Regions from separate parts of the Bacillus sp. XF8 genome, predicted to be linked through region 1. Evidence: riboswitches for the same ligand, from Rfam matches in the RefSeq annotation. Region 1 holds a riboswitch; each other region holds the start of a gene.
What was found. A riboswitch is a leader RNA that binds a small molecule or an ion and turns the genes downstream of it on or off. The one in region 1 is predicted to bind S-adenosylmethionine.
Positions count from the first base shown of each region.

Region 2: another riboswitch for S-adenosylmethionine. It lies ahead of J4P91_RS21465 (methionine ABC transporter ATP-binding protein); the one in region 1 lies ahead of mtnK (S-methyl-5-thioribose kinase).
Region 3: another riboswitch for S-adenosylmethionine. It lies ahead of J4P91_RS20760 (methionine ABC transporter ATP-binding protein); the one in region 1 lies ahead of mtnK (S-methyl-5-thioribose kinase).

Region 1 covers NZ_JAGDQK010000004.1:66,120-72,616, reverse strand. Annotated here, with positions in the region: gene J4P91_RS04565 (pyridoxal phosphate-dependent aminotransferase) at 1-774, opposite strand, end outside; partial or broken gene J4P91_RS04560 (carbon-nitrogen family hydrolase) at 789-1,656, shown strand; SAM riboswitch class I at 1,730-1,871, shown strand; gene mtnK (S-methyl-5-thioribose kinase) at 1,962-3,143, shown strand; gene mtnA (S-methyl-5-thioribose-1-phosphate isomerase) at 3,140-4,195, shown strand; gene J4P91_RS04545 (YvrJ family protein) at 4,272-4,433, shown strand; gene J4P91_RS04540 (3-hydroxybutyrate dehydrogenase) at 4,487-5,263, opposite strand; gene J4P91_RS04535 (PadR family transcriptional regulator) at 5,429-5,761, shown strand; gene J4P91_RS04530 (DUF1129 domain-containing protein) at 5,761-6,497, shown strand, end outside.
Region 2 covers NZ_JAGDQK010000037.1:46,576-59,199, forward strand. Annotated here, with positions in the region: gene J4P91_RS21420 (glycosyltransferase family 39 protein) at 1-1,698, opposite strand, end outside; gene J4P91_RS21425 (response regulator transcription factor) at 1,940-2,626, shown strand; gene J4P91_RS21430 (sensor histidine kinase) at 2,623-4,125, shown strand; gene J4P91_RS21435 (MarR family winged helix-turn-helix transcriptional regulator) at 4,462-4,944, shown strand; gene J4P91_RS21440 (ArsA family ATPase) at 5,023-6,201, shown strand; gene J4P91_RS21445 (DUF3926 domain-containing protein) at 6,194-6,388, shown strand; gene J4P91_RS21450 (HXXEE domain-containing protein) at 6,446-6,931, shown strand; gene J4P91_RS21455 (MetQ/NlpA family ABC transporter substrate-binding protein) at 7,109-7,948, opposite strand; gene J4P91_RS21460 (methionine ABC transporter permease) at 7,969-8,634, opposite strand; gene J4P91_RS21465 (methionine ABC transporter ATP-binding protein) at 8,624-9,643, opposite strand; SAM riboswitch class I at 9,764-9,869, opposite strand; gene J4P91_RS21470 (cysteine hydrolase family protein) at 10,130-10,687, shown strand; gene pruA (L-glutamate gamma-semialdehyde dehydrogenase) at 11,150-12,624, opposite strand, start outside.
Region 3 covers NZ_JAGDQK010000035.1:78,497-91,120, reverse strand. Annotated here, with positions in the region: gene J4P91_RS20805 (L-lactate dehydrogenase) at 1-470, shown strand, start outside; gene J4P91_RS20800 (PTS sugar transporter subunit IIC) at 491-1,504, shown strand; gene J4P91_RS20795 (phosphatase PAP2 family protein) at 1,572-2,225, opposite strand; gene J4P91_RS20790 (hypothetical protein) at 2,368-2,901, shown strand; gene J4P91_RS20785 (arsenate reductase family protein) at 3,260-3,625, shown strand; gene gcvH (glycine cleavage system protein GcvH) at 3,667-4,050, shown strand; gene J4P91_RS20775 (toprim domain-containing protein) at 4,297-4,641, shown strand; gene J4P91_RS20770 (thioredoxin family protein) at 4,645-4,953, shown strand; gene J4P91_RS20765 (hypothetical protein) at 5,104-5,448, shown strand; SAM riboswitch class I at 5,574-5,683, shown strand; gene J4P91_RS20760 (methionine ABC transporter ATP-binding protein) at 6,155-7,180, shown strand; gene J4P91_RS20755 (methionine ABC transporter permease) at 7,173-7,838, shown strand; gene metQ (methionine ABC transporter substrate-binding lipoprotein MetQ) at 7,868-8,674, shown strand; gene metQ (methionine ABC transporter substrate-binding lipoprotein MetQ) at 8,777-9,583, shown strand; gene sufC (Fe-S cluster assembly ATPase SufC) at 9,819-10,604, shown strand; gene sufD (Fe-S cluster assembly protein SufD) at 10,620-11,912, shown strand; gene sufS (cysteine desulfurase SufS) at 11,912-12,624, shown strand, end outside.

The DNA.
Region 1 (6,497 bases):
ACTTTCGTTACCGACAGCAAAGGCGATGCGCCAACCAGCCATATTAAATGTTTTTGATAGTGTATAAATTTCAATACCAACATCTTTGGCACCGTTTGCTTGTAAGAAGCTAGTTGGTTTGTTACCATCAAAGCCAATTGCTCCATAGGCAAAGTCGTGAACCACTAAAATATCGTTTTCATTTGCAAATGTAATTGTTTCTTCAAAGAACTCTTTTGATGCGACAGCACCAGTTGGATTGTTAGGATAATTTAAAAACATCAATTTTGCTTGTTTGGCAATAGAATCATTGATTTTATTGTAATCTGGTAAAAAATTATTTTCTGCTAACAATGGCATCGTCTCAAATTGTGCTTTTGCTAAAGCGACACCTGATAAATAGTCAGGATATCCTGGGTCAGGTACAAGAATTGTATCACCAGGGTTTGTAAAACAAAGCGGTAATTCAACCAGCCCTGCTTTACCACCAAATAAAATAGCAACTTCTGTTTTAGGGTTTACGTTGACTCCGTATTCACGTTCATAGAACGTCGCAACGGCTTTTTTTAAGCTTTCATGTCCGCGAAATGGCGGATATTTATGGTGAACTGCTTTTTCTGCTGCACGTTGTAAAGCTGTTACGATATGCGGCGGTGTTGGTTGATCTGGGTTGCCTTGTCCTAGATTGATAACATCGTGACCTGCTTCAACTACTTTGTTAACTTTTGCAACAAGTGAAGCGAAAAACTGTGTTGGTAATGATGTTACAATCTCGGAAGGTTGAAAATGTTTCATACTTTCCACCTCTTTTGAAAGTTGTTACAATTCTAGTGACAAATAATATAACCTTTCCAAGTTTTTGTAAAGAAAAAAATAATTGAAAATGGGGCGGATAAAATGAGAGTCGCATGTATTCAAATGGATATTGCTTTTGGTGATGTGAACACAAATATTGAAAATGCAAAGAAAAAAATAGGAGAAGCGATGCAAGGAAAGCCGGACGTTATCGTATTACCAGAACTTTGGACGACTGGTTATGACCTAGAAAGACTGCCGGAAATTGCAGACGGGGAGGGGATTCAAACAAAGCAGCTTCTTTCAGAATGGGCACAGCAATATGGTGTGAATATTGTTGGTGGTTCTATTGCGAAGCAAACAAAGCATGGTGTTACGAATACGATGTATACAGTGAATCGTGAGGGGAAACTGCAAAATGAGTATAGTAAAGTTCATTTATTCCAGTTGATGAATGAACATAACTATTTAATAGCAGGTGATGAAACAGGAGAATTTACATTGGATGGTGTGCAGTGCGGTGGTGTGATTTGTTACGATATTCGTTTTCCAGAATGGATGCGTGTTCATACTGTAAGAGGGGTAAATGTATTATTCGTTGTAGCAGAGTGGCCGCTTGTTCGCTTAGCTCATTGGCGTTTACTTCTTCAAGCGAGAGCGGTTGAAAATCAATGTTATGTGGTTGCATGTAATAGAGCAGGAGAGGATCCAAATAATGTGTTTGCTGGACACTCTCTTATTGTTGATCCATGGGGAGAAATTGTAGCAGAAGCAGGAGAAGAAGAATCGATTTTACATGGGAAGCTAAACTTAGAAAAAATTAAGGAAGTACGTAAGGGAATTCCTGTTTTTGCTGATCGACGTCCAGAATTGTATAAATAAAAATGTTGACAAGTGATTTTTATTCTTGTTATAGTCTGTAGCAGAAAGTTAAAAATTCAAATAAATTTTATAACTCTTATCAAGAGCAGGTGGAGGGATTTGGCCCGATGAAACCCAGCAACCGACCGTAATACCATTGTGAGATGGGGCGCTTATGCGCCAAAAAGGCACGGTGCTAATTCCAGCAGAAAGGATAGCTTTCTGACAGATAAGAGGGGAGAAGCTAAACTTCAAACCTCTTTCTTCATGGAAAGAGGTTTTTCTTATGATGAAAAACCTCTGAATTAAAAAAGGGGGATAAGAAAATGGGATATCGTTCATTAACAGAAGAAACAGCAGTTCAGTATGTAAAAGAGCATGGATATTTTGAGGAAAATGCAAAGGTAACTTGTTATGAAATAGGAGATGGAAATTTAAATTATGTATTCCAGCTTCATGATGGGGAACGCGGTATCATTGTAAAACAAGCTCTTCCATATGCAAAAGTCGTTGGAGAAAGCTGGCCACTTTCGTTAAGAAGAGCCACCATTGAAAGTCAAGCATTGCAAGTTTTTGCAAAATATGTCCCAGAATATGTTCCGAAAGTATATGGTCATGATGAAGAATTAGCTGTGACAGTAATGGAAGATTTATCAGCTCTTACAATTACTCGTAAAGGATTGATTGAAGGGGAAGACTATCCGCTTTTATCTAGGCATATTGGCCGCTTTTTAGCATACGTTCTTTTTTATACTTCAGATTTTGGTCTATTAGCAGAAGAGAAAAGGGTGTTAGATGGAAAGTTTGTCAATCCTGATCTTTGCAAAATTACAGAAGATCTTGTGTTTACAGATCCGTTTGGAAATTATGATACAAACGATTATGAGAAAGAATTGCAGCCTGTATTAGACGAACTTTGGTGTGATAAGAAATTGAAGTTACAGGTAGCGCAGTATAAATATAAATTTTTAACGAGAAAAGAAGCATTAATTCATGGAGATTTACATACAGGTAGTATTTTTTCATCATCTTCGGAAACGAAGGTAATTGATCCGGAATTTGCAACATATGGTCCATTAGGATTTGATCTAGGTCAATTCATAGCAAATCTATTATTAAATGCGTTATCAAGAGAAGAAGAGAAACGAAATATCTTATTCTATCATATTGAAAAAACATGGAATAGTTTCGTCGAAGTATTTACAAAGTTATGGTTACTAGAAGGCGTAGAAGCATATACGAAAGAGAAACAATGGTTAGCACTTGTACTGCAAAATATTTTTAGTGATGCAGTTGGTTTTACTGGTTGCGAGATCATTCGTCGAACAATTGGATTGGCACATGTGGCAGATCTAGATGGAATTAAGGATGAGAATCGAAGAATTCAAGCTAAAAAACATGCATTATATTTAGGGCGAGAATTATTGTTACATAAAACGATAAGTGCGGATATCCGCTTATTCCAAACATTATTTCAATATATTGTATCAGGGGAGGTAAAAGCATGAGTACGATAGTTGCCGTTCCGCGCTCCATAAGCTGGAAGGGAGATTCTATTGCGTTATTAAATCAAACGAGATTACCGCATGTTGTAGAATATAAAACATTAACAACTATTGAAGATGTGTGGAAAAGTATTGTGATGTTAGAAGTGCGCGGAGCACCTGCAATTGGTATTACGGCGGCTTTTGGTTTAGCACTTGCAGCAAAAAAATATAGTGTTACGAATATCACTGACTTTGAAAAAAATTTTAAAAGAGATTGTAATTATTTAGCAACCTCACGTCCGACAGCTGTTAATTTATTTTGGGCAATTGATCGTATGAGTATCGCTATTAAGAAAGCAACAACAATTAAAGAAGCAAGAAAAATACTAGAGGAAGAGGCGCTCAAAATTCAGCAGGAAGATGAAAATGTATGCCGTAGTATTGGGGAGCATGCTTTAACTAAGTTTAAAGATGGTGACCGTGTTTTGACGATTTGTAATGCTGGAAGTATAGCTACTGCCCGTTACGGAACAGCACTAGCCCCATTTTATATTGGAAAAGAGCGTGGGCTGAATTTACACGCTTATGCATGTGAAACAAGACCTGTTTTGCAAGGAGCACGTCTTACTGCATGGGAATTGCAACAAGCTGGTATTGATGTAACGCTCATTACAGACAATATGGCAGCCCAAGCGATTCGAACAAAAAATATTGCTGCTATCATTGTAGGAGCAGATCGAATTGTTGCAAATGGTGATACAGCAAATAAAATAGGAACTTTAAATTTAGCTATACTAGCAAAATATTTTCATATTCCTTTCTATGTTGCGGCTCCGCTTTCTACATTTGATATTACGAAGAAAACAGGAGCTGAAATTGTGATTGAAGAACGCGATGAAGCTGAAGTTACAAAGGTTTTTGGGAAACGAATTGCTCCAGAGGGCGTTGGTGTATATAATCCTGCATTTGATGTAACTCCTTATAGTCTTATTACTGGAATTATTACTGAAAAGGGAATTTTACAAGGGGATTATGCTGTAGAGATTGCTTCATTATTTGAAAAAACAAGCTAATGTGTAGTAGCTTGTTTTTTTACTGCCCGATTTCCTTTCTTTTGCTTATTTATTTAAAAGAAAGGAGGGGAAATAGATGGAGGAATGGATATCTATGATCGGTAATGTTGGGTTTCCAATTGTTGTAACGCTATATTTATTGCATCGTATTGAAAGTAAATTAGATGGTGTAATTGTTGCGATAGAGAAATTACCACAACAGATGACAAGATATGAAGCTCCGCATGAAACGAAGTGAAGAAAAAGGCTTATGCGCCCTAGGGCATAAGCCTTTTTCATAATTAAGAACAGCTACTGTGCTGTATAGCCTCCATCAATGACAACAGCCTGACCAGTTATTCCTTTTGTTTTTTCACTTGCTAAAAATAAAGCATAGTCAGCAATTTCCTCTACAGCTAGCAATCGTTTTTGTGGTACGAGTGGATAAATAACATCTTCTAATACACGCTCTAGTGGAACATTTCTTGTTGTTGCTAAATCTTGGAGTTGGTTTCGAACAAGCGGTGTATCAACATAGCCGGGGCAGAGCGCATTTACTGTAATCCCATGTGTAGCTCCCTCTAAAGCGGCAACCTTTGTTAAACCAATTACACCATGTTTCGCACTATTATAGGCAGCTTTTCCAGCGAAGCCGACGAGTCCATTAATAGAGGCAACATTAATAATGCGTCCATACTTTTGCTTTTTCATAATTGGAAAAGCATGTTTTATTGCGATAAAAGGTGCAATTTGCATAATTTTAATAAGAAGTTCAAACTTATCGGTTGGGAATTCTTCAATTGGCGAGACGTGTTGCATACCAGCATTATTTATTAATACATCAAGTGAGCCGAATTTTGTAACAGTTTCAGAAATAGCTTCGGATATTTCTTGCTCAGATGTAACATCACATCTTAGTCCTATTGCTTCATATCCTTTCCTGCATAATTGTTCAGCCGCTTCCTTCGCACGATCTTCAAGGCGATCACTAATCACCACTTTTGCTCCTTCTTTCGCAAAAGCATTTCCCATTTCATAACCTATTCCACTTGCAGCACCTGTTAAAAAGACGACACGATTTGAAAGCATGATGAGAGCACTCCCTTATATATAAGATTTGTCTTATTGCTCTATTTAGAGGGAATGCAATGAAAATCCTGCAAAGATTTGGAAAAGATATATCGGACTATTTTGTAAAGTAAGATACTTACGCTTATCTATCTTGTAAAACAAGGTAGAGGGAGGATTCGGATTATGTCGAAAAGTCAAATGCTGAAAGGGATTTTAGAAGGGTGTCTCCTTGGCATCATTTCTGAAGGCGAAATATATGGCTATGAAATGAGTGAAAAGCTAGCCAAGTATGGTTTCACAATGGCAAGTGAAGGAAGTATTTATCCGTTATTAATACGGATGCAAAAGGAAGGATTAATAACAAGTACAATGAAGGAATCTCCATCTGGTCCAAAGCGAAAATATTATACATTAACAGAAAAAGGTGAAGATGCACTAGATGAGTTTATGGATCGCTGGGAAGCGATGCAAAGTAGTGTAGAGCGTCTGTTGAAAGGGAAGGGGAGACGAAGATAATGCTATCTACTGAAGCAAGAAGTTTCTTATTGAATATGAGAGTGTTTTTAACAGCAAAGGGTATAAAAGAAAGTGATGCTGAGAGTTTTTTAGAGGACGCTGAACTACATTTAATGGAAGGCGAGAATGAAGGGAAAAGCGTGCAAGATATTTTTGGAAGCTCACCGAAAGAATATGCAAATGAACTTGTTAAAGTAATGGAAAAAGATCGAAGAGAGAGCTGGAAACAAATCGGATATACAGTGATGAATATTGTTTCGTTTTGGATTATTGCCTCTATTTTAATTGTAAATGATAACGGGCAATTACAGATTTCATTCGTTCAATGTATTGGGTATGGTATGGCATTAATGATTGTACTTGTAGCACCTAATATAGCTTTTCGGAAAATGGCCTTTCGGATAGGGTTTATAAAACAATGGTTTATTCAAGTTTTATTGATGGTAATTCCAATGTTTTTATTAGGGGCAGTAATTATACTCGATATGATGTATCCTACACGGATGATTGGATTAACTCAGTTGCAAGGCTATATGATAGCTGGCGTAATTTTCATAGTAACAGTAATTACAAATGTGCATTTTGAAGGGTGGTTTAAAGTTTTATATTTAGTCGTTCCACTTTCTATCATGTTTGTTTTTAAAACATTTACGTCAGAAGATTTAATTCCGATGTTATTTCAGATTGTGTGCTTATATGGCAGCCTATTTATTCTTATTTTCATTGAGTTTATGAT
Region 2 (12,624 bases), on a different contig from region 1:
GCTCGGTCCCGCCTGTGGCAGCATACTGTTTCCACCATACGTAATCGGTGTAGTAGCCCAATACAATGGTCCAATCAGCAGTATAAGTAATCCTGCAATGCTTACTGCAAGAGGTAACTTTACCTTTCTATACTTAAACAGAACAAGTACCAGAGCAAAGATTATTCCTGCAGACGTTATACCAATAGACCAACCAGTCCCAATTACATCATCATAAGGATGGATAATGTACCATTGGAATCCCGCCGTTCCTACAACTGCAGCCGGCAATAACCAAGATTTCCAACCAGCATTGCTTTTGTAATCTTCAAAAAGCTGTGTCCAACCGGATCCAAACAGAGCTGCAATAGGAGCTGCGAGCATAATCAGATAATAATGATGGAAGAAACCTGCAATACTGAAGAATGCCATTGCCGGGATTAACCATACGAGCCAGAAGACTATTTCTTTATGCTTGGGCGTTATATTGTTTCTTCGTAAACCAGCCAATAAGCTGACACTAGCGATAGCAACAAATGGAAGTAGCCAACTAGCCTGCCCAGACAATTCAGACTGGAACAAACGGAGTAGACCTTTCTCGCCAGTTCCAAAATTACCGCCTGCTCCGCCACCCGGACCACCATTATTACCTCCAGGCTGGCCGTCTCCTTTACCTATTTGAGCTCCTTGGCTATCATCATTGCCGTTTGTTGAATTAACTCCGTTTTCGGTTTCGTCGTTCGTCTTCGTCTCATTGTTATCCTGAGGCGGTTGATATTGATTATTTACATTAGGAGCTCCTTGGTTACTATCATCACTATTTGCCGAGTCAACTCCATTTTCAATACCACCGTTCGGCATTCCCCCATTGTTATCTTGAGGTTGGTGCTGTTGATCGTTCGCACCGGGTGCTCCCCCGCCGCCTCCTTGATTTCCTGTGAGACGAGAAAGTCCATTGTAACCAAACGCTAATTCTAGAACCGAGTTCGTCTCACTACTACCAACATATGGGCGTTTATCTTCAGGAATAGCATCCACAATAACTGCCCATGAAAGAGAAATAGTAAGCATGATAGCTGTTGCCCCAGAGAGTAAACCAATCTTTTTCTTCCAGTTTACTTTGGCAGCCCAAACATAGAAGACATAAAAAGCCGGAAGTACCATATAAGCCTGTAGCATCTTCATATTGAAGGCCAAACCTATTACTGCAAAGGCACCAAAGAGACTCCAAACACTACTACGCTTCACGCTTCTAAATAATAACCAAGTAGCTAGCAAAAGGGTAAATACGAGCATACTATCAATATTGTTTGTTCGGCTCACTGCCGCTGCAATTGGCGTACATGCAAAAGCTAAAGCCCCAAGTCTTGCAGCTGCTAAGCCGAAAGATGGTTTTACTAAAAAATAAATGAGCAGTACTGATCCCACCCCAGCCAATGCCTGCGGAAGAATCACACTCCAACCGTGCAAACCAAAGATATAAGCACTTATTGTTTGTATCCAAAATGTAACAGGTGGTTTATCCACTGTTACAGATCCTGCTGAATCGAGAGAACCGAAAAAGAAATTATGGAAGTTTTGCAACATGCTTGCTACTGTAGTGGTGTAATAAGTATTTGCATACTGATCGGTCCAAATGTTATATCCATTTAAAAAAGCTGCCAATAAGACTATTAATATTAAAGGCACATCTAATCGGTTTTTTAACCGTGAAAACATGATATTACAACTCCTTAATCACTTTATATTTTGAACTAGGCCATGACTGTATTATCATCCTTCAAGCTGAAATGAACTTGAATATAAGCTGAAAGTTTCCTGAATACGTAAAATACCTTTACATTAAGGATTAAATAAGAAGAAATGAAAAAATTTCACCACTAGTTCTGGCTGCTTTCAGCAAATTTTCAGCATAATCGTAGATAATAGTAATAATTACAGCACAGGAGGTATTAAAAAGGTGAATTCTCTTAAAGGAATTAAAATATTGTTAGTGGATGACGAGCCACACATTTTACAATTTTTAGAGATAGGATTGATGAACGAAGGATATGAGGTAAAAAAAGCTGCTGATGGAATAAGTGCTATTAACTTGGCACAAGAATTCCAGCCACATGTAGCAATCTTAGATGTAATGATGCCTGGCATCGACGGGTTTGAAGTGTGCCGTATGATTAAAAAAAGTGGTTCTCACACTTCTGTGATCATGCTTACTGCAAAAGACGAAGTGGATGATCGGGTGAAGGGACTGACGTTAGGAGCAGATGACTATGTCATAAAACCGTTCAGTTTCGATGAGTTACTTGCTCGTATACACGCTCGTCTTCGCAATCAATTTCCGAATCTGTTCGGAGAGGTAATTTACGGTCCATTTAAAGTAGATGATCGTAGAAAAGAATTACTATTTAACGGTAAAGTTTTGGAACTTTCTCCAACGGAATATGAACTGCTTAAATATATTGTAATCAACCATGGAATTGTATTAAGTAAGGGCATGATACTCGATAAGGTATGGGGCTATGATTTTCAAGGAGATGAAAATATTGTAGAGGTGTATATTCGCTCACTCAGGGAAAAATTAAACGATAAGGAACACCAACTCATTCGTACGATTAGGGGAGCGGGTTACCGTGTGGATTTACCATGATTAGACGTATTACTTCTTTTATAAAAAAGGTGCTTTTGCCTCGCTCTCTGCGCCGTCAACTCCTAACGAGAACATTATTTATTTTATCTCTTATTCTTTTGAGTATTGGTCTTTTGCAATATTGGGTGATGAAAGACTTTCTATATAACAACGAGGCTGAAACATTACGAGCAAAGATGATGTCTTTACCGCCAGAAATAGATTTACTTCCCTTTGATTCACAAAATAAAGTAGAAAACCATCCTGAACCTAACCGACCAAAATTCCTGTTTTCACAAGATATTTCACTTGCAGTTATCGGAAAAGACGGTCGTTATGAAGATCTCGCAGAGAGTACTGGAATGTCCTCTCCAAAGCTGTCAAACAAAGATTATACAAAAATATTAGAACAGTTCTCGAGTCATAAAAAAATCGAATATAGAGTAGTACGTAATAAGGAAGGAATAGAACAATTAATAGTATTTAGACCAATTCGAGGCATTCCTGATGGTTCGGATGGTAATTTAGATCAAGCTCCTAATTATATTCTTCAAATCGGAACAGATACTGCTCCTTTACGTGATGTTCTATTTCAGCAACTACTTACCTTCATTGTTCTGTCCGGACTTGCTCTAATTGCCGGTTTAGCACTATATTTACCGGTTCTGAAAAAAACACTTGTCCCTCTTTCTAACATTGTAAACGCAGTGAAAAATACAAATGCGGGTAATTTAGCCGAGCGCCTGCCCACACATCAAGGGCAAGAGGAAATTGATCGTTTATCAGAAACATATAACGGCATGTTAGAACGATTGGAGGCATCCTTTGAGTATGAAAGGGAAACAAAAGAACAAATGAGGCGTTTTATCGCCGATGCTTCTCACGAACTAAGAACACCGCTTACGTCAATTCATGGTTTCTTAGAAGTGTTATTACGAGGTGCAGCAGATCGCCCTGAGCAGCTTTATAATGCTTTAAATAGTATGCATGGTGAATCAAAGCGCATCATCAAGCTAGTAGAAGATTTATTATTTCTTGCAAAGATGGACCGTGAGCCTGGACTACATTTATCGGAAACCAATATTACTAAACTTATTCGGCAGATGGAGCCGCAATTAAGCGTTTTGGGAGGAAACCGACAGATATCATACGATCTAACAGAAGGCATAAAAGGGAATTATGATGCCGATAAGATTAAGCAAGTGATTTTAAACTTATTTCACAATGCAGTTCAATATACTGACCCTGTTAGAGGAAAAATAACAATTTCTTTAATGGTCTTGTACAATCAAGTGGAAATATCAGTACAGGACAATGGTTCGGGCATAGAATCAGAAAATCTTCCCTATGTATTCGATCGTTTTTATCGAATACATAGTTCTAGAACAAGGCAGCATGGTGGAGCCGGTCTAGGTCTCTCTATTACCCAAGCCATTGCTCATGCACATGGCGGAACGGTATCTGTAAAGAGTAAAGTTGGAGAAGGAACTACATTTTTTGTTTATCTCCCGCTAACATAATATATCATCCTCCTCTTTGAATGTTATATTTCAGTCTGTTATTAGAAAAAGGAGAGCACCACGGCTCTCTCCTTTTTCTTAAACTTATCTTGACTCTTATGAAGAATAAATTCTTCATATTACTTGTACTTCTATTAATTAAGAACTTTCCATTGAATTGAACAACTTATTATGAAATGTCATGCAGAATATCCCTTTCTTTTGTATTGCTTTAGCATATAAAATTCTTTATACAAACAGACAGAAAAATCGAAATAAATATTTGACATTTATTTCAACTCAGCATAAAATAAAAATAAATATTACGAACCTCGAAATATACGGGAGTGGAAATAATTGTTGCAATATGAACATTTTTTAGACTTACTGCTAGATAACGCCAAGAAGCTTTTCTATCCAGAAGAATGGGTAAGCCTTGATTTATCACTTTCTAAAACGGAAGTCTTCTGTTTGTTATGGATGGAGCGAAATACAGATATTACGATGACGAAAATCACCGAACTTCTTGATATTCCAATGAGCACAACGACGGGTGTTGTTAATCGTCTTGTCAAAAAAGGATATATTGAGCGCTATCGTAATGAAAGTGATCGACGTATTGTATTAATTCGCTTAACAGAAACTGGCATACAGCTCACCCAAGAAGTGAAACAAAATGCGGCTCACTACTTTAGCATTGTGACGGAAGCTTTATCAGAGGAAGAGAAAGCATTCTTACTACAAATCTTCCAAAAGATTATGAACCACATCGCTACGTCACAACAAAAAACAGAAGAAAAACTTCCTTCACCTAAGATAAAAAACATTCCGATTGAATAAAGCCCTTTATGGGTTTTTATTCAGAAATATATTTCGACATTCGTAATATTCGACTACCGAAACAAAGGGGATATAAATATGAGAATTCTTTTGTATACAGGTAAAGGCGGCGTAGGGAAAACTAGTATTTCAGCAGCAACTGCACTTCAAAGTGCAAAAAAAGGCTTAAAAACATTAGTCATGAGCACAGATCCTGCTCATAGTTTAGGAGATTCATTTGGCATAAAATTATCTTCTGATCCACAAGAAATTCGTGAAAATTTATGGGCGCAAGAAATCAATACAATTTATGAAATGGAAAAGGGCTGGGGAAAATTACAAAAATATATTACGTTGCTGTTCACATCAAAAGCTGCTGATGATATTACAACGGAAGAATTAACGATGTTTCCTGGCATGGAAGACTTAATTAGCTTACTCCGTGTACTCGATTACTATAAACAAAAAACATATGATGTCATCATTATTGACTGTGCACCAACTGGAGAAACTCTTGCCATGTTAAGCTTTCCTGATATGCTCGGCTGGTGGATGGAAAAACTCTTTCCGATTAAAAGAAAAGTTTTAAAAGTTGTCCGTCCTGTTGCACAACCACTTCTGGGAGTCCCTCTTCCTACTGATGATATTATGGATGAATTAACGAATACGCTTGAACAGCTAGGAGAAATGCGTGATATTTTATCTAACCGGGAAGTGACAAGTATTCGCGTTGTTGTAAATCCAGAAAAAATGGTTATTAAAGAAGCTCAGCGTAGTTTTACCTATTTGAATTTATATGATTACAACGTGGATGCGATCATGATTAACCGAGTCATCCCTGATACTGTTACCGACTCCTACTTCCAAGCGTGGAAAGATGCTCAAAAGAAATATAAAATATTAATTCAAAATAGCTTCCAACCACTTCCTATTTATGAAACCCCAATGTTTGAACAAGAAGTAGTTGGCTTACCTATGCTAGAGCGCGTAGCAGATGCTTTATTCAAAGGTGATGTAGAACCAACTGCCGTAAAATTCAACGGGCGTACACAATATGTAAAAAAAGATGGCGATGAATATATTTTTGTCCTCTCTATTCCATTCTCTGATAAAAGTGAATTATCGTTAAATCAAAAAGGTGATGAACTCATCATTCGCGCCGGTTCTGTTAAACGTAACATTACGTTACCTAAAACGTTAACACATTTATCCATTCAAGGAGCGAAATTTGAAGGGGATGTACTAAACATTCATTTTGGAGGTGTGGTTCATGCGTGAGGAATTACTACGACACATCATTCGTAAGAAATTAGAGGTTGGAATGTATATCCTAGGCGAACTACCACCCCCAGTTCAACAATCTGCTAACAAGATGCTAAATATATTACAAGAGGAGCTTTCTTCTTATAAGCAAGAAAAAACACAAAATACGAAAAGCAACTTACAAAGTATTACGATTGAATAATAACGGAGAAGGCCTCTTCTTAGGGGCTTTCCATTCCTTTATGCGGGGGTGATGTATTTGATGAAAACACCCAGTATTAAAATTCCTTCTACTAATCGTATAATTTGGTTTATCCCTTTATTATTTTTCATTCATAATTTTGAAGAATCTATTCGTATGCCTCAGTATCTCACTGATCAATTCTCTATCAACTTCATAAGTCATCAGCAATTTATGATAGCCATTTGTATATTATCAATCCTTGTTCTACTCTTTATTGTCCTATATCAAATCCAAATTATATCGTCTATTTACTGGATTCTTTTCATACAAGGTGCTATTTTCTTTAATGCGGTTCAACATACGATTTTATTTTTCGTTTATCGCTCTTACAATCCTGGGACGATATCAGCATTTGTGATTGTACTATTTTCATTCTACTTATTTTCCTTAATAAGAATAAGAGTTCAAAAAAAGAAACTAGTCCTTACACTTGTTTGCAGTTTACTCTCCTGTCCTGTTATAATCTGGATTACCTTATTTTCAGCTAGTTTCTTTACTTAATCCAATAAAAAAAGACCAGGAAAACTCCTGGCCCTTTCACTCTACCTAACAGACATTGGATTTTATATTATACAGAATTGGAAGGTACAAAATTAGGGTATCGTCTGTTAGGTATGATTATATGTTGAACGAGCTAACAGCGGAGGGGTTCCTACTGTTAGTTCGTTAAACCCGATATTATTTTACGATTTTCTCTAACTCTTCAAGTGAAAGGTCTACTGAAATCGCACCATCTTTTGTTTCTTTCTTAACTGCTTCTACTACTTCTTTTGAATGGTACAATTCAATCACTTTTCTGATTGTTGGATCATTTCTATCTTTCGTACGAGCCGCAAAGATATTAATATAAGGCTTCGCATTTTCATTTTTTGGATCCTCTAAGAAAATAGGATCCTTCGCTGGGTTTAAACCAGCTTGACCTGCAACACCATTATTAATAACAGAAGCTGCTACGTCTTTTAATACACGTGGTGTTTGCTGTGCAATTACCGGAGTAATTTTTAATTTTTTTGGATTTTCAGCAATACCACTTGGATCACCAAATAGACCAAAGTCTTTTTTCAATTTCAATAATCCAGCTGCATCAAGGAGTTTTAATGCACGCGCTTGGTTTGTTGGATCATTGGGAATTGCAATTTCTGAACCATCTGGAATCTCATTTGGTTTTTTATATTTTTCAGAGAATAATCCCATTGGTGCAATTTGTGTTGTACCAACAGCTGTAATATCTAACTTATGTTCCTTTTTAAACTGCTCTAAAAAAGCAATATGTTGGAATGAGTTCAATTCGATATCCCCATCAGCTAATGCTTTATTTGGTGTTGTATAATCCGAAAACTCTACAAGTTTAACTTTAATTCCTTCTTTTTCAGCTTTCTTCTGAAGAATAGTCCAAGCGTCTCCATCCGTTCCTGTTACACCGACGCGAACTACTTTTTCTTTTGCATCAGCTCCACAGCCGCTTAATACCGATACGCTAACCAACGCTGATAATGCAAATGCTAATATCTTTTTCATTTTCTTTCCCTCTCTTCCCTTTATGATCTATGTAAGAATACTTTAGCGAAATAGTTTCCTAAGTTTTGTGCAATTTGTACAAGAATAATAAGTAATACAACTGTCACGAACATAACCGATGTATCAAAGCGTTGATAACCATATGTCATTGCTAAATCACCAAGACCTCCGCCGCCGACAAGACCAGCAACTGCTGAAAATTCGATTAAGCCAACCGTCATAAACGTAACGCCTAAAATTAATGGTGCTAACGCTTCTGGAACAAGAATTTCAAAAACAATTCTTAGTGGTGATGCTCCCATCGCTTGCGCTGCTTCAATCACTCCTTTTGGAACAGAAACAAGATTTGTTTCTACCATTCTTGCAATTCCAATTGAAGCAACCAGCGTCATTGGAAAGATTGCTGCTGCCGTTCCGATTGTTGTTCCGATAACAGTACGCGTTAAAGGACTTAAAGCTACTAAAAAGATAATAAATGGGATCGGGCGAATCGTATTAATGAAAATATTAAGAATAGAAAAAACCAGTTTGTTTTCTAAGAAATTCCCTTTTCTTGTCACATATAAAAGTAAACCTAGGGGTATACCAAGTATTGTGGCAAATATAAGGGTTACAATTACCATCAAGAGGGTATCTCCTGTTGCATCTAAAATGCGTGGCCAAAATACACTCCAATCAACTCGCATAACCTTCAACCTCCCTCAGCTCAACCTGCAATCTTATATGTTGCAGCGCTTTTTGAATTTCTTTCTGTTCACCTTGCAGTTCTACGAGAAGATTTCCAAATAAAACGCCTTGCAGTTCAATAATATTTCCATAGAGTACATTTATATCCACATTATAGTTTTTAGCAATATACGATAATAATGGCTGCCCCGTCTCTTCACCTGTAAATGTTAAGCGGTAAATCTGTCCGCCATTTTGAATTTTCGTAAGTACACTTTCCGGTAAGTGGTCGTTAACAACAGAGCGAACAAAATTTTGAGTCGTCTTTGTTTTTGGCTTCGTAAAAACATCAAATAGCGTTCCTTCTTCAATTACTTTTCCTTTTTCCATAACAGCTACGCGGTGACAAATTTCTTTCACAACTTGCATTTCATGTGTAATCAGAAGAATTGTTAAATTGTATTCCCTGTTTACTTTCTTTAATAGGTTTAAAATTTCTGTTGTTGTTTCAGGATCCAATGCAGATGTTGCTTCATCACAAATGAGAATATCCGGTGATGTCGCAAGTGCTCTCGCAATCCCTACGCGTTGTTTCTGACCACCCGATAGTTGTTCTGGATAGTAGTTTGCTTTATCTTCTAATCCAACAAACTTCAGCAGCTCATTTACTCTTTCTTTTATCTCATTCTTTGGTAATTTCGCTAATTTCAATGGATAAGCAATATTCCCAAACACTGTTCTCGAATTAAATAAATTAAAACTTTGAAAAATCATTCCGATTCTTTGTCTTAGCTTTCGTAACTCTTTCGTTGATAAGGAAGTAATATCTTTATCATCTATTGAAATCGTTCCCGCTGTCGGTCGTTCTAACATATTCACTAAACGTAACAGTGTACTTTTTCCAGCACCACTAAAACCAATAATGCCAAATATCTCACCTTTTTTAACTGATAAGGTTACATCTTCAACAGCGCGAACTGTTTGACCACCTGATTCATATACTTTACTTACATTTTCAAAAGAAATCATTTTCTTCCCTCCTATATGCTGTAACAACTTGAAGCAGAGCCTTGAGGTAAAATAAAAAGCGCCCTTCTTCTTATCCATAATAAAAATAAGAAGAAGAGCACTTATATACTCATTCACATCTTCTCATCTTCCAAGCCTATTAGAGCTTGCTGGAATTAGCACGGTATTAAAAAAACCCGTTGCTGAGGTATCATAGGGCCAGTCCCTCCACCTCTCTGGATAAGAGTGTATCGATTTAATTGTCATTTAATTAATTCTTATTATAAAACTCTGAAAAGTAAGAGTCAACACAAACATTCTAAAATATATTAATTATTTTTCTATTGAAATTTTCAAATAAAATCAGAACACTTTTTCATTACAAAGGAATGAATTTTAACCTTATGTAAAATTCTTCTTCACGCACTCTTTCAGAAAGGAAAATATCCTCTACTAATTGAATAACATTACATGAATACGAAATAAAAACGGAGGACGATAGATGATATGAAAACAGCCCTGTTACTCGTTGACATTCAAAATGATTATTTCCCAAATGGAAGGATGGAATTACGTAACGCAGTAGAAGCTAGCGAGTATGCAAGTCAACTACTTCAGCATTTTCGAGAAGTGAATCAACCTATTTTTCATATCCAACATGTATCTACTAAAGAAAATGCTACTTTTTTTCTCCCTAACACAGAAGGCGTTCACATCCATGAAAATGTTCGTCCATTAAAAGATGAAACGGTTATCCTCAAACACTATCCAAATAGTTTTCGAGAAACTAGCCTTCTAGAGCAATTGCAACGCTTAGAAATTCAACATGTCATTATATGCGGAATGATGACACATATGTGTATTGATGCTACAGCAAGAGCTGCTTTTGATTTAGGCCTTCAATGTACGATTGTGCACGATGCATGTGCTACAAAAGATCTCCTATTTAAAAATGCTACTATTCCTGCTGTTTATATTCACAATACAATTTTAGCAAGTTTGAATGACGTATATGCAGATGTCATGAGTACAGAAGAGTTTTTAAGTTTTAGAAACTCGATCTGAAATAAAAAATCATGTCTCTCACAGACGGAGACATGATTTTTTATACTGTTATTCACAGGTTACCATAACTTGAAGTCTCCCGAACTTGTTTTTACTTTCACCTTATTTTCCTCTGTACCAACTTTTATTATTCCGTATCATTCGATAGACGTCTGTTTTTTCTTAATTTTCTACACTTCATTCCATCATAATTTGTTACAAGTTACGTTACTAAAATAAAAAAACACCACTTTCAGTGAGCAAAACCGAAAGTAGCGTCCTTTTGTCTAACCATAGATTTTCTTTCAAATTGTATTATACAGGAAATTCAAAAAATTAATACAGAAAAATATGACGAATGAATTAAATTTTCTAATGGTTTTGTTTCTTTTCATATTTTAAAGAAAATAACAATTTTCCAATCAACATCTTTCTTACATAAAAAAACCTTCCCTATTAGAGGAAGGCTTTTTCATCTATTTCTTACAGAGTTTCAGAAGTAGTTTTTGCTTGCATGTGAAGTGCTAAATAGTCAGGTCCACCCGCTTTAGAGTCCGTACCAGACATGTTAAAGCCACCGAATGGTTGGTAACCTACGATTGCACCAGTACATCCACGGTTAAAGTATAAGTTACCAACGTGGAAATCTTCACGCGCTTTTTCGATATGTTCACGGTTATTAGAAACAACTGCTCCTGTTAAACCGTATTCTGTGTTGTTTGCAATTGCAAGTGCATGATCAAAGTCTTTTGCTTTACAGAATGCTACTACTGGCCCGAAGATTTCTTCTTTCATTAGGCGAGCATCTTCTGCAACGTCAGCAACGATTGTTGGTTGGATGAACCAGCCTTTAGAGTCGTCACCTTCGCCACCTGCTACTACTTTACCCTCTTCTTTACCGATTGCAACATAGCTCATTACTTTATCAAATGCAGCTTGGTCATTAACTGGTCCCATGTTCATTCCTTTTTCAGCTGGGTTACCTACAGTTAATTCTTTTGTTAATTCAACAGCACGATTTAATACGTGATCGTATACATCTTCGTGGATTACTGCACGAGAGCAAGCAGAACATTTTTGTCCTGAGAATCCGAATGCTGATGCAACGATAGATTTTGCTGCTAATTCAAGATCTGCTTCTTTATCAACAACGATTGTATCTTTACCGCCCATTTCAGCGATAACGCGTTTTAACCAAATTTGACCTGGATTTACTTTTGCTGCGCGTTCGTAAATACGAATACCTACATCGCGTGATCCAGTGAAACTAATGAAACGTGTACGAGGGTGGTCTACTAAGTAGTCACCAACTTCAGATCCGCTACCAGGGATGAAGTTTACAACACCTGCCGGTAAGCCTGCTTCTTCTAACACTTCCATAAATTTCGCTGCTACTACAGGTGTTGTACTAGCTGGTTTTAGTAATACTGTGTTACCAGAAACTAATGCAGCTGTTGTCATACCTGCCATAATTGCGAATGGGAAATTCCAAGGAGAAATGATAACACCTACTCCTAATGGAATGTAAGAGAAACGATTATATTCAATTGGACGGCTTTCTACTGGAATACCGTCTTTTAACTTCAACATTTGACGACCATAATATTCCATAAAATCGATTGCTTCTGCTGTATCAGCATCAGCCTCATTCCATGGTTTACCTGCTTCTTTTACAAGAATAGCAGAAAACTCATGTTTTCTACGACGAACGATTGCGGCAGCGCGGAATAAAATGTCTGCACGCATTTCTGGTTTTGACTTTCTCCAAGTTTGGAATGTTTCATCCGCCACTTGCATTGCTTTTTCAGCTAATTCACGGCTTGCTTTTGAAACACTGCCCACAACTTCTTCTTTATTCGCAGGGTTTACAGAAACGATTTTCTCGTCTGTAGTGATCTTTTCTCCCCCGATAATTAATGGATAGTCTTGTCCAAGATAAGATTCTACTGTCTTTAAAC
Region 3 (12,624 bases), on a different contig from region 1:
AAATGCTAGAAGTTGATCCTCGTAGCGTTGACGGTTATTCATTAGGTGAGCATGGTGATTCACAAATGGTAGCTTGGTCTCATGTTACAGTCGGCGGGAAACCAATCTTGCAAATTTTAGAAGAGCAAAAGGAACGTTTCGGTGAAATTGATTTAGATGACATTGTAGAAAAAACCGCAAAAGCTGGTTGGGAAATTTATAAACGTAAAGGGACTACTTATTACGGTATTGGTAACTCACTTGCTTATATTGCACGTTCTATCTTTAATGATGATCATCGTGTAATAGCTGTTTCAGCAATTTTAGATGGTGAATATGGTGAGTATGATATTTGTACAGGTGTACCAGTAATTATTACAAGAGATGGCGTGAAAGAAGTTGTAGAACTAAACTTAACAGAAAATGAAGAAAGCCGATTTGCAAAATCGAATGATATTTTACGTGACTACATGAAAACAATCGGTTACTAAAATAGGAGAAGGTGAAACAGATGAAGGAATATATAATGTCTCGTGTCTTTAAAGGTTCTGCCGGAATTGCACAAGGTATTTTCGTATCCCTTGGAATTGGTTTGCTTATCGAAAATATAGGAAGAATTGTTGATATTCCGATGTTAATTACGATCGGAGTCGTCGCGAAATCACTTATGGCACCAGCAATTGGAGCAGGAATTGCTTTTATGCTTGGAGCAAACGGACTTGTCATTTTCTCAGCGATGGTTGCCGGGGCGATTGGAGCAGGATCCATTTCGATTACTGAAGCTGGTCTAATCATTAAAACTGGTGAACCGATTGGTGCGTTATTAACAGCAACTTTAGCAGTTTATATTGGTAAACGATTAAGCGGAAAAACTGCTTTAGATATGATGCTCGTTCCATTTGCAGCAATATTAGGTTCTGGTATAGTCGGTATTTGGTTATCTCAAAATATTAGTCCTGTCTTAAATGCAGTTGGCGCATTTATTAAAGATAGTTCAGCTGGTAGCCCATTCATTGCATCTATCGTACTTGCGGTTGTTTGGGGACTATTACTTATCTCTCCAGCGTCATCAGCAGCTTTAGCAATTGCACTTAGCCTAGATGGTGTTGCAGGAGGTGCGGCACTTGCAGGATGCGTCGCTCAATTTATCGGATTCTCTGTTATCTCTGCGAAAGAAAACAATTTAGGTGGTATTTTAGCACAGGCACTTTGTACTCCGAAAGTACAATTGCCGAACATTACTAAAAATCCAATGATTCTCATCCCAACTGTCGTTGCCAGCGCCATTGTGGGTCCTGTATCTGCACTGATCTTCCAACTAGAAGCAGGTAAAGAAATTGCGGGTCTTGGATTAAGTTCTCTTATTGCACCAATTAATTTAATTTCCAGCCAAGGATTCGGCGTTGTGCCAGCGATGGTTATCACTTATATCGTAATCCCAGTAGCTGTTTCATATATTCTTTACATGGCATTACGAAAAGCAGGCCGTATTCATTCTGGTGATATGACTGTGCCACAATCTTAAGTCACAACCCCCAATCTCCTTTATATAGATAAAAGCAGACTGAAGAAGCCACAGTCTGCTTTTTTAGTCACATTTTATAAGTTTGTCTTACTGGAATTGTAACAGTTTCTTTTTTATTTACTAGTAATAATTGTACGCCGAAGTATAGTGTGCTAGCGACTGCCATACCTGAAACGGCATCTAAGAAAGCGTGCTGCTTTGTAAACAGTGTCGATAAAATAATAAGTGTTCCAAAGAAAGTAAGAATGAAATATTCTAATTTGTGCTGTTCTCTTCGTTTATAAGCCGCTAACATAATCACAAATGTTGTTAGGACGTGGATGCTAGGGAAACAGTTTACAGGCTGATCAATACTATAAATATAGCGCACTAAGTCGGAGAACACGTCTGTGCCTACAACTGTAGGTCTAGGGACCGTTGTTTGCCAAAAGTAATAAATTGAAAAACAAGCAAGTTTTCCGAGGATAACGCTGCTTAATGTTACATAGTACTGTTTGCGATCTTTAAAGCAGTAGTAAATGAGTGCACCGTATAAGTATGGAAACCAAAGTAAATAAGGAATAATAAATGCCTTCACAAATGGAATCCAATCATCAATCATAGTCGTTACATCGACGGCATGAACGCCAGATTTATTCAGTACATCGTAAAGGGGGCTTACGAGTACGAGTAGAAGTATATAACTTAATGGAAGAAAAGATGAAAGTTTATATTTTTTCATGAGTATCACCTATGTTTTAGTAATGTAAGTAAATCCAATTGATTATAATATAGAAAATCAAAATGGGCTATTGATTTTACTTACATTTTCTTGAATTAACCTTACATTTTTGTCACTTGACTTTGAAAATGGAGGGATAGGGATGAAGCGTTCACTAAGTTTTTGTTTTCTTATATTGTTATGCCTCGTGGGAGCTGGGTGTGAAAAGAATAAGGTTGTGCCATCTGCTTTAGAGTATAGCGGGAGAGCACTAGTAATTGGAGTTGTCGGCGAAGCACCAAAGGATACGTTTAGAAATATAAAGTTTGTACAGGTGAAATTAGATGAAATGAAGGAGAAATCTGATAAAGTCGACGGATTTCTGGTTATGAAAGAACATTTTGAAGAGGCATCAAAAGAAAAATATACAGATCTATTTTTAGGGTTAAAAAAGCCAGTGTTTTTTATCGGTTTAAAGGATAGACCATATTTAATTTTTACTAAAAAAGATTTAGATTATAATAATACACCGAGAGATGAAGAAATGATGTATACACAAGGTTTTGTAAATATGGGTAGCAGTGAAGGGCAATTTTGGGGCACTGGTTTATACAATGATACGATTTCAGAGCAAAGTATTCATAATATGTATGTATACGTGTTTCAAACGATTGCGGATTATTTGAGTAGACAGTGAGGAGCCTATAGCTTAGGCTTCTCATTGTTTATTTTTGTGTTAAATAAACGTTTGTTTAAGATGTATGTTCGATGTGAATGAATGCATATTTTAAGGGGTGTTTAGGTCATTATTAAATCAAATAAACGTTTGTTTAATATATATGTTCGGTCTAAATTATACGTAATGAATGAAGAGGAGGACTTTTATATTTATTTTTTTATATGAAATCTTCTTAAATACCGGAAAAATAAGAAAAATTTGCAGGATTAAAGAAAGTTGTCACGAAATAAGTTAAAGTTTGGAGAAGAATCGTTTGAAATAATAAAATGTTTTCTATATGATAAAGGTAAAGGTTAGTAAAAAAGTAGGTGAATTTATGACAGTAACATTTTATTCATACCCAAAGTGTGGTACATGTCAAAAAGCAAAGAAATGGTTTGAGGCAAACGATGTAGCATATGAGATGATTCATATTGTTGAAAATCCACCGTCAAAAGAAGATTTACGTAATTTACATGCAAAAAGTGAATTGCCATTAAAAAAATTCTTTAATACAAGTGGAATGCGTTACCGCGAGCTTGGCTTAAAAGATAAGTTAAAGGATGCAAGTGAAGACGAAATGTTTGAGCTTTTAGCATCTGATGGCATGTTAATCAAACGTCCGATCGTAACAGATGGCACGAATGTAACACTTGGTTTTAACGAAGAGCAATTTGAAAGTGTGTGGAAAAAGTACCAATAAGGTATTTTTACATAATTAATACATTCACTGGAGGTACAGTCATGAGCATTCCAAATCATTTACGTTACTCTGAAGAACACGAATGGGTAAAAACTGAAGGCAACCAAGTTGTTATCGGTATTACTCATTTTGCACAAAGTGAGTTAGGCGATATCGTATTCGTTGAACTTCCTGAAGTAGGTGCAACAATTGAAGCTGACGAGCCATTCGGAAGCGTAGAATCTGTTAAAACAGTTTCTGAATTATACGCACCTGTAAGCGGTAAAGTTGTAGCAGTAAACGAAGACTTAAGCGACCAACCAGAACTTGTTAACGATTCTCCGTACGAAGGTGCATGGATGGTTAAAGTTGAACTTTCTGATGCAAGTGAAGTTGAAAAGTTATTATCTGCAGAACAATACGCAGAAATGACAAACCAAGACTAATTCTAGTCGACAAAAAGGACAGCCTGTGTGCTGTCCTTTTTATTTTGTATTACATGAACGAAAGAGCGGCTCGCTTTTCTTTGTCTAGCTCCGCCTCCACGTCAGAAGCTCCATCCCCCTCACATTCTGAGCGAGCCGTTTCCGCATTTCTTCACAAAAATAAACAGGAAACAACATGAAAATATCGAATATACTATATACTAAGGTAAGGCTGTTTCATAGTATATGGTGATCGGGTGATGACATATGGTCTATGTAGAGAAAGTCATTATTGTCGAAGGAAAATCAGATAGAAGAAAGATTGAATCTATTATTCGCGAACCAGTGGAAATTGTTTGTACAAATGGTACAATTGGTTTGTCGAAAATGGATGAACTCATTGATCAGTTTTTTGATAAAGAAGTATATGTACTAGTGGATGCTGATGCTGCAGGTGAAAAGCTCCGAAAACAATTTCGGAAAGAATTCCCGCAAGCTGAGCATATTTACATTGATCGTTCGTATCGCGAAGTGGCAACTGCTCCTTCTAATCATTTAGCGAACGTATTATGGGGAGCTGACATTGACGTTTATACAGAATATTTACGGTAAGGAATGATAGAAGTGATTGACTGGACAGGTGCTGAAGCTACAGCTCTAATAGCAGACCAAGAAAAAACAGTGTTATATGTATATACACCGATGTGCGGAACATGCCAGTTAGCGAAGAAGATGTTAACAGTGGTAGAAGCTACTATATCTGATTTGGAAATAGGCATGCTAGATTTAAACTATGCGCCGCATTTAGCGCGAGAGTATGAGGTAGAAAGTGTCCCTTGTTTACTCGTGTTTGAGCGGGGAACACTTATGAAAAAAATATATGCATTTCATTCGGTTGAATATTTATATACAGAATTACAGTAGGCGGCAAAGTTTTTGCCGCCTCGACATATTTCTTGGGAAATATGTCGAGGGATAGAAGTGATACGTTATTTGTCGAGAGAAAGTAACAGGATTGCTGTTTGGTAGGATGGAATGGTATTAGTAGAAAGTGAAATGAAGGATGTGACTAGAATGGGATTATATTCGTTGCTTCAATCATTTGTAACGTATGCCAATAACCAATATCATCTAGAACCGCTTCTTCGGCAAGGAGAAAAAACGATTAATTTTCGTTTTGGAGATGAGTGTTGCTCACTTCAAATTTCAAGAGAGTATATACAACTTTTGAAGAGTGCGAAGGGAACAGAGCAAATTGTTTGCTTTCGAGAGGAAGATTTACGTCGATTAGTTACTGGAAATATTCGGTTGCAAACACTATTGCACAGCGGGCGTGTTCAATATAATGGAACGTATCGTACGATGTTATTATTAGAATCCGTATTTCATATATGTAAACCAATGCAAGTAGGCGCTTAATATTCTGAAGTTTTGTTTTTTGAGAATTTTTTTGTTGACATAGTGGATGTATGTTGATACAATTCAATTCATAAAATATAGACAATTTAATAGATTTTAAATCAGACGAAAATTCAATCTGATTTCTCTTATCAAGAGAGGTGGAGGGACTGTGCCCTGTGAAGCCCGGCAACCGTCAACATTTATGTTGAAATGGTGCCAATTCCTGCAAAGCGATTGCTTTGAAAGATGAGAGGAAGGGATAATGTTGATATACGCATATAAACCTTTCTGCTCATACAAAAAGCAGAAAGGTTTTTTTATTGTTTGAATGAGGAGGACATTCAAATAATAAAAAGAATCGTTAAATAATTTAGCCCGGCGGCAAGATTTTTGCGTCCTGCATGAAAAGATAAAAAGAATTTGTAGGAGCAGAGCTAAACGAGCCGCTTACGCTTTTTAAGAAATCCAGTTTCAGCAGCTAGAATGTTCGGTGGCTTCGCTTCTTCCTGCGAGGTAAAAAGCGCCTCTACGTCAGAAGCTCCATCCCCCTCACATTCTGAACGAGCTGCTTACGCTTTTTAAGAAATCCAGCTTCAGCGGCTAGAACAGTCGGTCGTTTCACCCCTTCCTGCGAGGCAAAAAGCGCCTCTGCGTCAGGGGTTCCAACGCCCTCTTGTTCTAAACAAGCCGCTTACGCTTTTTAAACAAAAAAGGGGTGAACACCATGATCCTATTGGAGAACGTAAAGAAAATATATAAATCAAAAAACGGTGATGTGACTGCTGTAGATGACGCCAATTTAAAAATAGAAAAAGGTGAGATCTTTGGTGTTATCGGATATAGCGGCGCTGGTAAAAGTTCTTTAATCAGATTGTTTAATCAATTAGAGAAACCAACTTCCGGACAGATTACGATAGCTAATCGTGTTATTTCAGCAATTACTGGGAATGAGCTTCGAAAGGCAAGACAAGAAATCGGAATGATTTTTCAGCACTTTAACTTACTTTGGTCACGAACTGTACGTGAAAATATCGCTTTCCCACTTGAGATTGCAGGGGTTGATAAAGTACAGCGAAGCAAGCGCGTGGATGAGTTAATCCGCCTTGTTGGATTAGAAGGAAGAGGCGATGCATATCCATCACAGTTAAGCGGTGGACAAAAGCAGCGCGTTGGGATTGCGAGAGCATTAGCGAATGATCCAAAAGTACTTTTGTGTGATGAAGCAACATCGGCACTGGATCCAGAAACGACAGATCAAATTTTAGATTTACTATTAGATATTAATAAACGCCTTGATTTAACAATCGTATTGATTACACATGAAATGCATGTCATTCAAAAAATCTGTAATCGCGTTGCGGTAATGGAAAAAGGGAAAATCGTAGAAAGTGGTCCTGTACTAGATGTATTCCGCAATCCAAAGCAGGAGATTACAAAACGATTTGTACAACAGTTAACGGATTCTGAAGATACAAATGAAGCGATTGAGAGTTTATTGGAAAAATATCCAGATGGAAAAGTTATTCGTTTGCAGTTTATTGGTGATTCCGTAGAGCGTCCAGTGCTTCAAAGATTAATGAGGCGAGAGGATATTGAAGTGAGTGTACTTCAAGGGAATATCGCACAAACGAACAATGGGTCTTATGGAAATTTAATTGTTCACTTAAATGGTGAAGAAGCAGCAATCCAGCAAGCAATAGCAGGAATTAATCAGGAGCAAGTAGAGCTGGAGGTGATTGCACATGGATAAATTATTATCAAACGTTGATTGGAGTAAAATGCTAGAAGCGACAGGTGAAACATTATATATGACGGCAATCGCAGCACTTGCCACATTTGTATTCGGTCTTATTTTAGGACTATTACTCTTTATGACATCTAAAGATAACTTGTGGGAAAACAAAGCGATTCACACAGTGATTGGAGCATTTGTAAATATCTTTCGTTCCATTCCATTTATCATTTTAATTATTTTATTAATTCCATTTACGAAAATTCTTCTTGGAACAATTCTTGGGGCAAGCGCAGCACTACCAGCTTTAATTATTGGAGCAGCACCATTTTATGCAAGGATGGTTGAAATTGCACTTCGCGAGATTGATAAAGGGGTAATTGAAGCTTCAAAAGCAATGGGGGCAAAAACGAGCACGATTATTTGGAAAGTATTGATTCCGGAATCCTTACCAGCACTGGTATCTGGTATTACTGTAACGACAATCGCTCTTGTTGGTTATACAGCAATGGCTGGTGTTGTCGGTGCTGGAGGGCTTGGCACACTTGCTTATTTAGAAGGATTCCAGCGCGGAAATAACGATGTGACAATTGTTGCAACAATTTGTGTATTACTCGTTGTCTTCTTGCTTCAATGGATCGGTGATTTTGTTACAACTCGAATTGACAAACGGTAAATTTATTAAAAGGGAAGGGTGTTTACAGCATGAAAAAATTATTACTTTCAGCACTTATTACAACATCAATTTTTGGTTTAGCTGCTTGTGGAGGAAAAAGTGAAGATAAGCTTGTTGTCGGTGCTTCTAACGTACCACACGCTGAGATTTTAGAGAAGGCAAAACCGTTACTTGAGAAAAAAGGTATAGAATTAGAAATTAAGCCATTCCAAGATTACGTACTGCCGAATAAATCATTAGCGGATAAAGATTTAGACGCAAACTATTTCCAGCATATTCCGTATTTAGAAAAAGAGATTAAAGACAAAGGATATAAATTTGAAATAGCGGGTAAAATTCATTTAGAGCCAATTGGTGTATATTCTCAAAAGTATAAAAGCTTAAAAGAGCTTCCAGACGGAGCCACAATCATCATGAGTAACTCTGTTGCTGACCATGGACGTGGGTTAGCAATCTTGCAAAAAGAGGGCGTTTTAAAAATTAAAGATGGTGTAGACCCAGTAAAAGCAACTCCAAAAGATATTGCGGAAAATCCGAAAAACTTGAAGTTCAAAACAGATATCGAGCCTGGTTTATTGCCACAAGTGTATAACAACAAAGAAGGCGATGCTGTTTTAATTAACTCAAACTATGCAATTGATGCAAAATTGGACCCAGCGAAAGATGCAATTGCGATCGAAGGAAACGATTCTCCATATGCAAACGTAGTTGCAGTTCGTAAAGGCGATAAAGATAAAAAAGAAATTAAAGCACTTGTAGAAGTATTACATTCCAAAGAAATTGAAGACTTCATTAACAAGGAATATAAAGGCGCAGTTGTTCCTGTAAAAGAATAATAGGTATAAAAAGGGCTGGTAAATGCCAGCTCTTATTTTGTACCTAATAAAATCAATATACGATAAATGTTCTAAAAATTACAAAAATAAGGGTGACATCTGATGAAGAAAATTATATTATCCATTTTTATAGCAATCTTTGTATTTGCATTAGCTGCTTGCGGCGGGAAAGATGAAAATACACTTGTTGTCGGAGCTTCGAATGTACCACATGCTGTTATTTTAGAAAAAGCGCAGCCTATATTAGAGAAAAAAGGCATTAAATTAGAAATTAAAACATTCCAAGACTATGTGTTACCAAATAAAGCGTTAGCAGATAAAGAAATTGATGCAAACTATTTTCAACATATCCCTTATTTAGACAAGGAGATTGAGGAAAAGGGGTATAAAATTGTAAATGCAGGAAAAATTCATTTAGAGCCTATGGGAATCTATTCTAAGAAATATAAAAGTTTAAAAGACCTTCCAAATGACGGAACAGTAATTATGAGTAATAACGTGGCGGAACGCGGTCGTATGCTTGCATTATTGCAAAAAGGTGGCGTCATTAAACTGAAAGATGGTGTAGATGTCGTTAAAGCGACAGTCAAAGATATTGTGGAGAACCCAAAAAACTTGAAGTTTAAAACAGATGTTGAGCCAGGGCTTTCGCCAAAGTTATACGAAAATAATGAAGGTGATGCATTATTTATTAATTCAAACTATGCGATTGATGCAAAATTAAATCCGAAAAAAGATGCAATTGCAATTGAAGGATCAGATTCTCCGTATGCAAATATTATTGCCGTTCGTAAAGGTGATGAAAAGAAAAAAGAAATTAAGGAATTAGTAGAAGTGTTACATTCAAAAGAAATTCAAGATTTTATTAATAAAGAGTATAAGGGAGCAGTACTTCCGGTAAGTGAGTAGGCATGAAAGGGCTAGGAAATTTCCAGCCCTTTTTCCTTTATATATATAAGAAGAAAGGTGTATCATAATAGGATGTGAGGGAAATACTTATATACATTTGTGAAAAAATTGTTACATTTTCTCAGCGTTTGCGATATCATTTTATTTGATATAAAATTAGAATGAGAATAAAATGAGAATGTGAATGTTTTAGGAATTTTTAAAATGTATATAGAGGATTAATGGAGGTATTGAGATGGCTGGTTCTACATTAACGGTTAAAGACTTACATGTATCAATCGATGGTAAAGAAATCTTAAAAGGTGTAAACCTTGAAGTAAAAGGTGGAGAAATCCACGCAATTATGGGACCTAACGGAACAGGTAAATCAACTTTATCTTCTGCAATTATGGGTCACCCAAAATATGAAGTAACAGAAGGAAGCATCATCATCGACGGTGAAGATGTACTAGAAATGGAAGTAGATGAGCGCGCACAAGCGGGTCTATTCCTAGCAATGCAATATCCAAGTGAAATTAGCGGAGTAACAAACGCTGACTTCTTACGTTCTGCAATTAATGCACGTCGTGAAGAAGGCGATGAAATTTCTCTTATGAAATTTATCCGCAAATTAGATAAAAATATGGAATTCCTAGAAATGGATCCAGAAATGGCACAACGTTACTTAAACGAAGGTTTCTCTGGCGGTGAGAAAAAACGTAACGAAATTCTTCAATTAATGATGATTGAGCCAAAAATTGCAATCTTAGATGAGATCGACTCTGGTCTTGATATCGATGCATTAAAAGTTGTATCTAAAGGTATTAACGAAATGCGCGGTGAAGAGTTTGGTTGCCTAATGATTACGCATTACCAACGTTTATTAAACTACATCACTCCAGACTTCGTTCACGTTATGATGAACGGTCGCATTGTGAAATCTGGTGGTCCTGAGCTTGCACAACGTCTAGAAGCTGAAGGTTACGACTGGATTAAAAAAGAATTAGGTATTGAAGACGAAACAGCAGAGCAAGAAGCGTAAGAGAGGAGCATAAACATGACAATCGGTACATTACCTTTCGATCAAGAAACAATCCGTCAGCGCGCAAGCGAAGTAAACGAAGCTGCTTGGTTGACTGAGTTCCGCTTACAAGCTCTTGCACAAGCAACTGAACTTCCAATGCCAACGCCTGATAAAACAAAAATTGATAAATGGGACTTTATCGGAAAAGGCGCTACTCCTAAGCAAGAGCCTGTAAGTTCTTTAGCAGAACTTCCAGAAGCAGTGAAAAATTTAATCGATGAAAATAACAGTGTATTGGTACAACGTACTGGTACAACTGCATTCGTTTCTTTAGCTGATGAAGCAAAAGAAAAAGGTGTTATTTTCACAGATATCGTAACAGCTGCAACTGAGCATGCTGACTTAGTACAAAAGTACTTAATGAAAGATGGCGTGAAGGTGGATGAGCATCGCTTAACAGCACTTCATGCAGCATTGATCAACGGCGGTGCATTTGTATATGTTCCAAAAAACGTTGTTCTTGAAACACCACTTCAAGCTGTATTCTTAGTAGACGGCGAAGAAGCAAACGTATATAACCACGTATTATTCGTAGCTGATGCTAATAGTTCTGCAACATACGTAGAAAACTACGTAGCAAATGAAACTGTTACAGGTATTGCGAATATTGTAGCAGAAGTAATCGTAGAACAAGGTGCACAAGTGAAATTCGGTGCAGTTGATCTATTAGCAAAAGATGTAACGACTTACGTAAATCGCCGCGGCGTTGTAGGACGTGACGGTCGTATTGAGTGGGCATTAGGCCTTATGAATGACGGAAATACAATTTCAGAGAACGTAACGAACTTAATGGGCGACGGATCATTTGCTGATACAAAAACAGTAACAATTGGTCGTGGCAGTCAAACACAAAACTTTACAACTAAAGTTGTTCATTTCGGTAAACACTCTGAAGGATTCATTTTAAAACACGGTGTACAAACAGATAATGCAACATCTATCTTTAACGGAATTGGTAAGATTGAACATGGTGCATCTAAATCAAATGCACAACAATCTTCTCGCGTTCTTATGTTAAATGAAAAAGCACGCGGTGATGCAAACCCAATTCTTCTAATTGATGAAGACGATGTAATGGCAGGTCACGCAGCTTCTGTAGGCCGCGTAGATCCAATTCAACTATACTACTTAATGAGCCGTGGTATTCCGAAGAAAGAAGCAGAACGTTTAGTCATCCATGGATTCTTAGCACCTGTTGTAAATGAGCTTCCAATTGAAGGAGTAAAAGCGCAGCTTGTTGAGGTAATCGAAAGGAAAGTTCGCTAATGGATATTCATGAAATACGCAAACAGTTTCCAATTCTTGATCAAAAGGTGAACGGTAAACAACTTGTATATTTCGATAGTGCAGCAACTTCTCAAAAACCAATTCAAGTCATTGAAACGTTAGAACGTTACTATAAAGAATATAATTCTAACGTGCATCGCGGTGTTCATACGCTCGGTACGAAAGCTACCGATGCGTATGAAGGTACACGTGAGAAAGTTCGCAAATTTATTAACGCGAAATCAATGGAAGAAATTATTTTCACGCGCGGAACAACAACTGCATTAAATACAGTAGCAGCGAGCTATGGCCTGGAAAATGTAAAAGAAGGCGATGAAATCGTCATCTCTTACATGGAACACCATAGTAACATTATTCCGTGGCAACAAGTTGCGAAGAAAACAGGCGCAACTTTAAAATATCTTCCGCTTCAGCCAGACGGAACAATCTCTATTGAAGATGCACGTCAAACGATTACACCGAATACAAAAATCGTTTCTATCATGTATGTGTCTAACGTACTTGGAACGATTAACCCTGTAAAAGAAGTCGCAGAAATCGCACATCAAAATGGTGCAATCATGGTCGTAGACGGTGCACAAAGTACACCTCATATGAAGGTGGATGTACAAGATTTAAATTGTGATTTCTACGCGTTATCCGCTCATAAAATGTGCGGGCCTACAGGTGTCGGCGTATTATATGGTAAGAA